Regions from separate parts of the Agarivorans sp. QJM3NY_29 genome, predicted to be linked through region 3. Evidence: predicted binding sites of a transcription regulator. Region 3 holds the regulator's gene; each other region holds the start of a gene.
The links. The regulator NrdR, encoded in region 3, represses ribonucleotide reductase genes. The targets are predictions, from matches to a motif close to AAACACNANATNTNGTGTTT.

Region 1 (3,283 bases), 950 kb from region 3:
TTCTTCGCATCTAAACGGCAGAAACGGTCACATAAATTCTCACTAGGCGTACTATACAAGCTGAAAGCATACCCACTTTCTTTCTCCCAACGCAGAGTTGCTTGTTTCAGCGCCGTTACGATCCCAAGGGCCTTTTGTCGTAACTGTTTACTATCGTAAACATGTTGGTCATCAGCATATAAAGCATTTACTGTTTCATGTAGACCAATATAACCCAATGAAATAGAAGCTCGACCATTTTCAAATATTTTGGAGACATCGTCTTCGGCGTTTAAGCGAACACCACAAGCTCCTTCCATATATAAAATAGGAGCAACTTTGGCTTTCACCCCTTTTAGACGCTCTATTCGGGTATCAAGACCTTGCTTGGCGATACTTAAACGTTGGTCTAACAACTCATAGAATCGTTGTTCATCCCCTTTTGCTTCGATGGCTATCCGCGGTAAATTTAAACTGACAACACCGAGGTTATTTCGACCATCATGGACTTCTTTACCGCCCTCTTGATAAGGTCCCAAGAAACTGCGACACCCCATTGGGGTTTTAAAAGAACCGGTCACTTCAACGACTTTGTCGTAGTTCAAAATATCAGGGTACATTCGTTTGGATGCACACTCTAAGGCAAGTTGTTTAATATCGTAACTCGGATCTTCAGGCTTATGATTTAAACCATCTTTAATCGCAAAGACCAATTTAGGGAATACTGCGGTTTTGGCATTTTTGCCTAAACCTGCAATACGATTTTGCAAAATTGAGCGCTGAATCAACCGTGCCGCCCAACAGGAGCCTAAACCAAAACCGAAGGTGACAAACGGTGTTTGCCCGTTGGCTGTATGTAAAGTATTCACTTCATACTCTAAAGACTGAAAAGCATCATGACATTCTTTCTCAGTTTGTGCTTTCGCATAAGCCTCTTGATCCGCTATTTCCCATTGTTTAGCAGTAGCTAAATGCTTTTCATGACTTTTGAGAACATAAGGCGCCAGAATCTCATCAATTCGATTGATAGTCGTGCCACCATAAATATGACTCGCAACCTGAGCAATAATCTGCGCTGTCACCGCAGTTGCTGTAGAAATGGACTTTGGCGTCTCAATTTCAGCATTGCCCATTTTAAAACCACCAGTGAGCATGCCTTCAAGGTCAATTAGCATACAATTAAACATCGGGAAAAATGGAGCGTAGTCTAAGTCATGGAAGTGGATCTCACCGCTATCGTGAGCCTTAACAACATCTCGAGGTAACAAATGGGTTTTCGCATAATGCTTTGCAACAATCCCGGCTAAAAGATCACGTTGAGTCGGGATCACTTTGCTATCTTTATTGGCGTTCTCATTAAGCAAGGCGGCATTACTTTGCTCGACCAGTCCTCTGATTTCGTTATTTAAAACGCTACGTTTGTCGCGGGCAACATCTCGATCATGACGATACTCAATATAGGCGCGAGCCAAAGTCTTATTGTCATTTTCCATCAGGCAATTTTCAACTGAGGCTTGAATGTCGTTGATATCAACTTCTGCCAGATTGATAAATTGTTCGGTCACCTGCTGCGCTATTTGTAATGCGACAAGATTATCTTTTACGCCTAAAGCCTCTGCGGCTTTCAATACGGCGTCAACAATCCGTTTAGCGTCGTAAGGTACACGGCTTCCGTCTCGCTTGATCACGACTGTTTTCACGATTTACGCTCCAATTTTACTCACTCATTCATTAGAAAATTGCGGAACCCGCGCTACCAAAGGCTTAGCTGTCGATATTGTATAAAAAAGCATCTGGATGATCGGATAACCATATATTGTGGTTGAGAATTGTAGTTCCCACTAGATATGGTAGTCGAGAAGTTTAAACGTTAAAGCAAAATCAAATGATCAAGATCAAGCTAAGCTAAAAAAGCTGATCTATTTGCCTAAAAATGCTCCACAAATCACGGCAAAATTTATGGCCTTTTTCCACAGTGATCTCACGGTTGTTATAAAGACCACAAACGGGGATAATACGCTTTTGTTTGGCTGCATCTTATATAAATGACTGAATATCTGTTGTTATTGATTAGTACCGTACTGGTTAACAACTTTGTACTGGTTAAGTTCTTGGGCCTGTGTCCCTTCATGGGGGTTTCTAGCAAAGTAGAAACCGCTATAGGAATGGCATTAGCCACTACATTTGTATTGACTCTGGCTTCTATGTGCTCGTATCTGGTCGAACAGTATATTTTGGCACCACTAGATATCACCTATTTGCGTACCATGAGTTTTATCCTTGTGATCGCAGTTGTGGTTCAATTTACGGAAATGTTTGTCCAAAAAGCTAGCCCCGCATTGCACCGCGTATTGGGGATCTATTTACCCTTAATTACCACCAACTGTGCGGTGTTGGGCGTGGCGCTATTAAATATAAATGAGCAGCATGATCTATTTGAGTCCATCATTTATGGTTTTGGGGCTGCGGTCGGTTTCTCATTAGTACTGATACTATTTTCTGCCATGCGCGAACGTTTAGTCGTTGCCGATATTCCCCTCCCTTTTAAAGGGGCTGCGATCGCGATGATCACCGCTGGACTCATGTCTTTAGCCTTCGTCGGTTTTGCCGGCCTAATTAAGTAACCACAGCATGTTAGTAGCCTTAATTACCATTACTCTATTGGCCTTAGTATTTGGCGCCATTCTTGGTTATGCCGCAATTAAATATAAGGTGGAAGGCAATCCAATTGCGGATCAAGTCGAAAGCTTATTGCCGCAAACGCAGTGTGGCCAGTGTGGTCACCCTGGATGTCGTCCCTACGCCGAAGCCATCGCCAATGGTGAGCCCATCAATAAGTGCCCTCCCGGCGGGGACGAAACTATCGCTAAAATCGCAGATTTACTCGGTGTGGAAGCAATCCCTTTAGATGCAGCTGCAGTGAAAGAAGACGACCGTAAAAAAGTCGCCTTTATTATTGAAGATGCTTGTATCGGTTGCACCAAGTGCATTCAAGCTTGTCCAGTAGACGCGATTATGGGTTCCAATAAACACATGCACACGGTGATCGCAAAAGAATGTACCGGTTGCGAGTTGTGCGTTGCCCCCTGCCCAACTGATTGTATCGAAATGCGTCCAATTGAGACAACCACCAAAAATTGGGATTGGAAATTAAACCAAATTGACGTCTCAATCATTGAGGAAATGAAATAGATGGTGGCTTGGCTAGAAAAAATAAAACAAGGCTTTACCTGGAACTACCAAGGTGGGGTTCATCCTGAAACCAATAAACAGCTGATTAATTGCGAAAAACCAGAGTGGCTGG
Region 2 (3,283 bases), 1.5 Mb from region 3:
CCTTGGCAAGACGCATCGATGCTTTTAACAGCCAGTACTGGATTGCCTCAAAGGTGCGGTGGGTTAAATTGTTGGCACTACCGTCACTGTATTTGGAACCATTCTTAGCCAAATAATAGGCATAGTTAATGACCCCAATCCCTAAGGTGCGACGGCCAAATGACCCTTTTTTCGCTGCTAGTATGGGGTAGTCTTGGTAATCGAGTAAGCTATCTAAGGCTCGAACTGCAAGATCTGACAAGTCTTCCAATTCGTTGAGATCTTCAATCGCCCCTAAATTGAAAGCCGATAGAGTACATAGGGCGATTTCACCATTCTCGTCATGCACATGCTGTAACGGTTTGGTGGGCAGTGCAATCTCTAAACAAAGGTTTGATTGACGAACTGGTGCTTGAGCCGGATCAAATGGGCTATGAGTATTACAGTGGTCGACGTTTTGAATATAAATACGTCCGGTAGAAGCACGTTCCTGCATCAATAAAGAGAACAAATCAACGGCTTTAATCGCCTGTTTACGGATACTAGCGTCTTGCTCGTATTTTAGATAAAGCTGCTCGAAGGTATCTTGATCTTCGAAAAATGCATCATATAAACCCGGTACATCGCTGGGCGAAAATAAAGTGATGTTTTCACCCTTCACCAAACGTTGGTACATTAACCGATTCAGTTGCACCCCGTAGTCCATATGACGAACTCGGTTATCATCAACGCCTCGGTTGTTCTTGAGTACTAATAGTGACTCGACTTCGAGATGCCAGAATGGATAGAAGATAGTTGCAGCGCCACCACGCACACCACCTTGTGAACAGCATTTAACCGCCGTTTGAAAATACTTATAGAAAGGGATACATCCAGTATGGAAGGCTTCTCCCCCACGGATCTCACTACCCAAGGCGCGGATCCGTCCAGCGTTGATGCCGATCCCTGCGCGCTGTGATACGTAAGTTACAATCGATGATGCGGTGGCGTTGATGGACTCTAAGCTATCACCACACTCAATCAATACACAGGAGCTGAATTGACGGGTTGGGGTGCGTACTCCCGACATGATCGGTGTTGGCAAGGAAATCTTAAATAAAGAGGTCGCATCGTAAAAACGGCGAATGTAATCCAAGCGAACTGATTTGTCATAATGGGCAAATAAACAGGCTGCTACTAGGATATACAAAAATTGGGCACTTTCGTAGATCGTGCCAGTGACGCGGTTTTGTACTAGATATTTACCTTCCAGTTGTTTTACTGCTGCATAGGAAAAGTTCATATCGCGCCAGTGATCGATAAACTCATCCATTTGGGCAAATTCTTCCACGGTGTAGTCTTTCAGCAAATGCATGTCATAAAGACCCGCTTCACATTGTTTGACCACATGTTCGTAAAGCTTCGGTGGTTCAAACTGACCGTAGGCTTTTTTTCGTAAGTGGAAAACTGCTAAACGAGCGGCTAAAAATTGGTAATCGGGCGTTTCTTGAGAAATTAGATCTGCAGCCGCCTTGATAATCGTTTCATGGATATCTTTGGTGGCCATACCATCGTAGAATTGAATATGTGATTTTAGTTCGACCTGTGAAACGGATACATTTTTAAGGCCCTCGGCGGCCCATGTAATCACTCGGTGAATTTTATCCAAATTAATGGCTTCTTGTTTACCGCTACGTTTGGTTATCAGTAGATCTGTATTCATGAATGGAGGGCCTATATCCTAATTTTGTGCTACTGGCTGTCTAGTATGGCAAATATTGCCTGACTACTAGATATAGTGTTTATAAATTTATTTGATACAAGATAATGAGGTTTTGTCGATTTCGCAAGACTTGGAAAAATGAAGAACTTGTGCATAACATGCGGATAATTGCTATATGTTAGTGCTTACTAACTAGCTATCCATGTGACTTTGTTAGCGTGGCGTTAATGCAAGTTCTTTTTGCTATAAAAATAGAAAATTATTTATTTTTATGAAAACTTGAAGCGGTTTATAATTTAGCCAAATGTTTGGCGATTAGCTGTTCAAGTTGCTCACTTTTTTGACAGTGTAAATCGGCTTGCCAAGTGTGGATATTGTCATTTTCCGAAATATAGCCCCATTCGGCTAAAATAGTCGTCATCTGGGTGTTGTTTCCAGCTTCGATGTCACGCAGAGCGTCGCCAACATACAAACAATGCTGTGCTGCTACTTTGAGTTGTTGGCAGGCATGTAACATGGGTTCCGGATGCGGTTTCCGCTGGCTAACCGTATCGCCTCCGACTAGCGTTGCACAGCTCGCAAACTCAGTAAAGTAAGCAAGTAACTGCCGACTTAAACTTTCAGGTTTGTTTGTCACGATCCCCCAAGGTGTAGATGTTGCATCTAAGTAGGCTAAGGTTTGCTGAATGCCAGGGAATAAATTAGTGTCGATGCAGATGTTCGACTGATAAAAGTCGAGTAATTGTTGACGCAGTTTGGTTTGCTCTTGTTGATGCCAACTTTCGCCAAAACCAAAACCCAGTAGCCCCATGGCACCATGGGAGCTTAAAGTTCGAGCATCACTTAAACTAATGAGTGGTTGCTGGTGCTGCGCTAGTACATGATTTGCGGCCGCTGCAAGATCAGGCGCGGTGTCTAATAAAGTACCATCTAAATCAAATAGTACCGCAAGTTTATTGTTCATCCTGATCCTGCTTGGCAAGTTGTAACATGTAATTCACATCGACATTAGGGCTTAAGCGAAAGTGCTCAATCACTGGGTAAAATTGTACCCCGGTAATGGCCTGACTTTGTAGGCTGTGCTCATCAGCCCAGCTGAGCAACTCTGAAGGACGGATAAATTTATCATGCTGATGGGTTCCGTTGGGAACCAGCTTGAGCAGTTTTTCTGCCGCCAGAATCATAAACAGGTAGGCTTTTGGGGTACGATTGATGGTTGATACAAAGAGGTAACCGCCGGGCTTGACCAATTTGGCGCATGCTGCAATTACCGAGCTTGGATCGGGCACATGCTCAAGCATTTCCATGCATGTCACCACATCGTATTGGGCAGGCTGTTGTTCGGCGTGCTGTTCGGCGGTGGTCTGCAGATAAGTTAATTGTGCCCCGGTTTCTAAGGCGTGCAATTTGGCGACTTCAATTTGCTCTTGCCCCATATCGATCGCAGTCACATCAGCCCCTCGCAGGGCCATACTCTCGGCTAATATTCCGCCACCACAACCGATGTCGAGGACTTGCTTGCCAAATAGTCCCTTGGCTCCCCGCTCAATATAGTCGAGACGTAATGGATTGATCTGGTGCAGGGTTTTAAAATCCCCTTGT
Region 3 (3,283 bases):
GGTTGTTTGTTCAGCTGTATGCGGAATGATAGTCAGGCGCAACTGTTGCTGATTGACCTCATTCACCGTGAGACTAATGCCATCGACAGTGACCGAACCCTTATGGGCAATATAACGCGCGAGATCCTTGGGGACTTGTAGCCAAATGTTCACCGCACGGGCACTAGGACTAATGCTAAGTACTTCGGCTAAACCATCCACATGTCCACTAACAATATGTCCCCCAAAGCGACTTGTGGCTAACATCGCCTTTTCCAAGTTCACTTTATCACCCTGCTTACAACCAGCTAAAGAAGTTAGACTCAAGGTTTCAGTTGAGACATCTGCACAAAAATATTGTCCGCCATACTCAACCACAGTTAAACAAATCCCGTTAACTGCAATACTATCCCCTAAACAAACATCTTCCATATTTAGCTTGGCGCAGGCAATTCTCAAACGTACATCACCCTGACGATGCTCCAAGCTCTTTATTTCACCGAGAGCTTCAATGATACCAGTAAACATTATTATTACGCTTCCTCATTCTGGGGAACCCAGATGGTTTTTGTGTCTGGACCAATACGACGAATATCTAGGCAACGCCAAGATTGAAGCTGCTTCATCTGTTGGTATCCGTTAAGAGCCACCAAACTTTGAGCATCCGCGCCCATCAGTAGCCCCGCCTGATAAACAATCAACTGGTCAACCAAATTTGCTTTGAGTAAAGCTGCCGCCAAACTGGCCCCAGCTTCGACCCACAAGTCATTAATCTCCGCGGAAGCTAAAGCTGCCATAAGGCGCTCTAACCAATGCTCACCCTTAGCAATTGTGAATTGTTTCGCCACATCAAGTTGGTTTTGCTCAGCAAACCCAGCCAAGCATAGCGATGATGGGTCCTTAAAAATATCCAGTGTTTTTGGCGCAGAGTTCAAGCGTTGCTGACGATCGATAATCACCCTAAGCGGCTGGCGTAAGGTCGATCGATCGAGCTGTTCAGCCAAGCTGCCCAGTTGATGATGACGTACATTTAAACTTGCGTTATCCCGAATGACAGTTGTTGCAGTGGATAATATAGCGTGACTAGCAGCCCGCTCTCGTTGCACATCACTGCGGGCATGAGTCGAGGTAATCCACTGACTTTCACCATTGGCTAATGCCGTTTTAGCATCGATAGAACCCGCTAGCTTTAAGCGTACAAAGGGTCGCTTTCGCTCAACTCGGCTCAAGAAGCCAGGATTTAACGCACGAGCCGCCGATTCCATTAAGCCAAGACGAACCTTAACGCCTGCCTGTTCGAGCATGGCAATTCCCTTGCCCGCGACTTGTGGGTTGGGATCAATCATAGCAATTACCACTTCCGTGATCCCTAGCTCGACGATCATGGCAGCACAAGAACCAGTTCGACCTACATGGCTACAAGGTTCTAAGGTGACATAACAACACGCGCCATCAAGGCTGAAACCGGCTTGTTTTGCATCCGTAACTGCGTTTACCTCAGCGTGTCCTTGACCCGCTTGTCGATGGTAACCTTCACCGATGATACGACCATCTTTAACAATGACACAACCAACGTTAGGATTTGGTGCCGTGGTATATCGGCCCAGCTTCGCTAAGGCTATCGCCCGAGCCATAAATTGACAATCAAGTGCAGAAAACATTCGCTACTTTTCCAACTTAGCAATCTCTTCGCTAAACTCTTTAATGTCTTCAAAAGAATGATAAACCGATGCAAACCGCACATAAGCGACTTTATCCAACATGATCAACTGCTCCATCACCACCTTACCAATCAGTTTGGTCTCGACTTCTCGCTCACCAGTGGCTCGAAGGTGAGACTTTATTTTGTTCACCGCTTGTTCAACCTGATCAACACTCACAGGACGCTTTTCTAGCGCGCGCATCATACCTGAGCGCATTTTCTCTTCATTAAAAGGTTCGCGAATACCGTTGCCTTTGATAACTCGGGGCATCACCAGTTCCGCGACTTCAAATGAGGTAAAACGCTCATGACACTCTAAACATTCTCGACGTCTGCGCACTTGGTGGCCATCAGCAACCAAACGAGAATCAATAACTTTAGTTTCATGAGCGGAACAAAATGGACAGTACATGCGCATAACCTTTAAAAAACCTGCCGTGATTTTATCCGGTTAGGCAACGAAGGTACAGGCTCGCTATAAGCTAAGTGAGGAATATTTTGCAGCTTAAAATCATTCGCACTGATGAATCACACCATACATAGTTTATCAGCTCGTTCCAAAATAGCGCTCATCTACAACAGTAAATACCTATATTTAGCCAAATAATAATGCTCACAACTCAACGATTCCAAGCACAGTATCAACTAACTAGATATATTTAGAATATGCTTACCGCTATTACGAGTATATTTGACTATAAGCTTTGCTCACTCCAGTTCGACCAAAAGTAATCCTCTTATCAAAAGAATCACCAAGGAGGAAGCCAACTTTATTGGAGCTGACTCTGATCGATACTCAAACAGTAGTTGCACACTAAATGGATGATTTACACACTCGTTTGGCAACACCATCACCTTGCTCAATGAATCGGCATTCACGCTCTCGCCCGCCCTGAGAAGGATAAAAATTACATGTTTATAAAGAGCAACAAACTCTGGTAGTAAGGCCATTGGGATAGCGTAGCTTTGCTCACGGCAAAATAATTACCCGGCTAAAAATATCACCGCATGATTAATTCTAAATACGAGGCATTGATACAATGAAGATGCATAGTTTAACCTACGAGACATAAACCTGTAAGGCTCGAACCCGAAGACTGAGAGTTAAAGAGTAGGATAGCGAACGCCGCCGTATGCAAGCAGCTCGACGAAAATAGCTAGACTGCACATATAAAAATGCACGATAGCGGTTTACCTTCGCTAATTAGCAAGCACTAACAACATAAAAGCCCCCCAAATAAACAACTGTAGGATCACCAAACGCTTTGCATTTTTTAAAGTGCTCATATCCATTACATTTCTCTCTCTTAGAATTGACCAACCACGGTAGTAATTTGACTGTTCCTTACTATTTGAGATAACAAGCAAAAATAGCACCAATAATAAAGTAGTATCATTACTGAACCCAACCCACTAGTAATAAATAAAACAATAGTAGTTATTGACAACAAAGTCTATTTTACACACCAATAAAAAAAAGAGGCTCAAAGCCTCCTTTTTTAACACTGTTAGTCCCTAACTATTTCACTGGCTACTTAACCATAGACAGGGAAACGTTGGCAAAGTTCTAACACTTGGCCTTTGACACGCTCAATAACAGTA

Region 1: nrdD (anaerobic ribonucleoside-triphosphate reductase) is a predicted target of NrdR. The motif match lies at 1,784-1,803, and genes of this name have one in related genera.
Region 2: nrdA (class 1a ribonucleoside-diphosphate reductase subunit alpha) is a predicted target of NrdR. The motif match lies at 1,743-1,762, and genes of this name have one in related genera.

The regions. Positions count from the first base shown of each region.
Region 1 covers NZ_CP194036.2:2,448,528-2,451,810, reverse strand. Annotated here, with positions in the region: gene nrdD (anaerobic ribonucleoside-triphosphate reductase) at 1-1,679, opposite strand, end outside; gene rsxA (electron transport complex subunit RsxA) at 2,025-2,603, shown strand; gene rsxB (electron transport complex subunit RsxB) at 2,611-3,171, shown strand; gene rsxC (electron transport complex subunit RsxC) at 3,172-3,283, shown strand, end outside.
Region 2 covers NZ_CP194036.2:1,853,768-1,857,050, forward strand. Annotated here, with positions in the region: gene nrdA (class 1a ribonucleoside-diphosphate reductase subunit alpha) at 1-1,681, opposite strand, end outside; gene ACRRS0_RS08530 (HAD family hydrolase) at 1,971-2,645, opposite strand; gene ubiG (bifunctional 2-polyprenyl-6-hydroxyphenol methylase/3-demethylubiquinol 3-O-methyltransferase UbiG) at 2,635-3,283, opposite strand, start outside.
Region 3 covers NZ_CP194036.2:3,397,174-3,400,456, forward strand. Annotated here, with positions in the region: gene ACRRS0_RS15470 (riboflavin synthase) at 1-507, opposite strand, end outside; gene ribD (bifunctional diaminohydroxyphosphoribosylaminopyrimidine deaminase/5-amino-6-(5-phosphoribosylamino)uracil reductase RibD) at 513-1,640, opposite strand; gene nrdR (transcriptional regulator NrdR) at 1,644-2,093, opposite strand; gene glyA (serine hydroxymethyltransferase) at 3,217-3,283, opposite strand, start outside.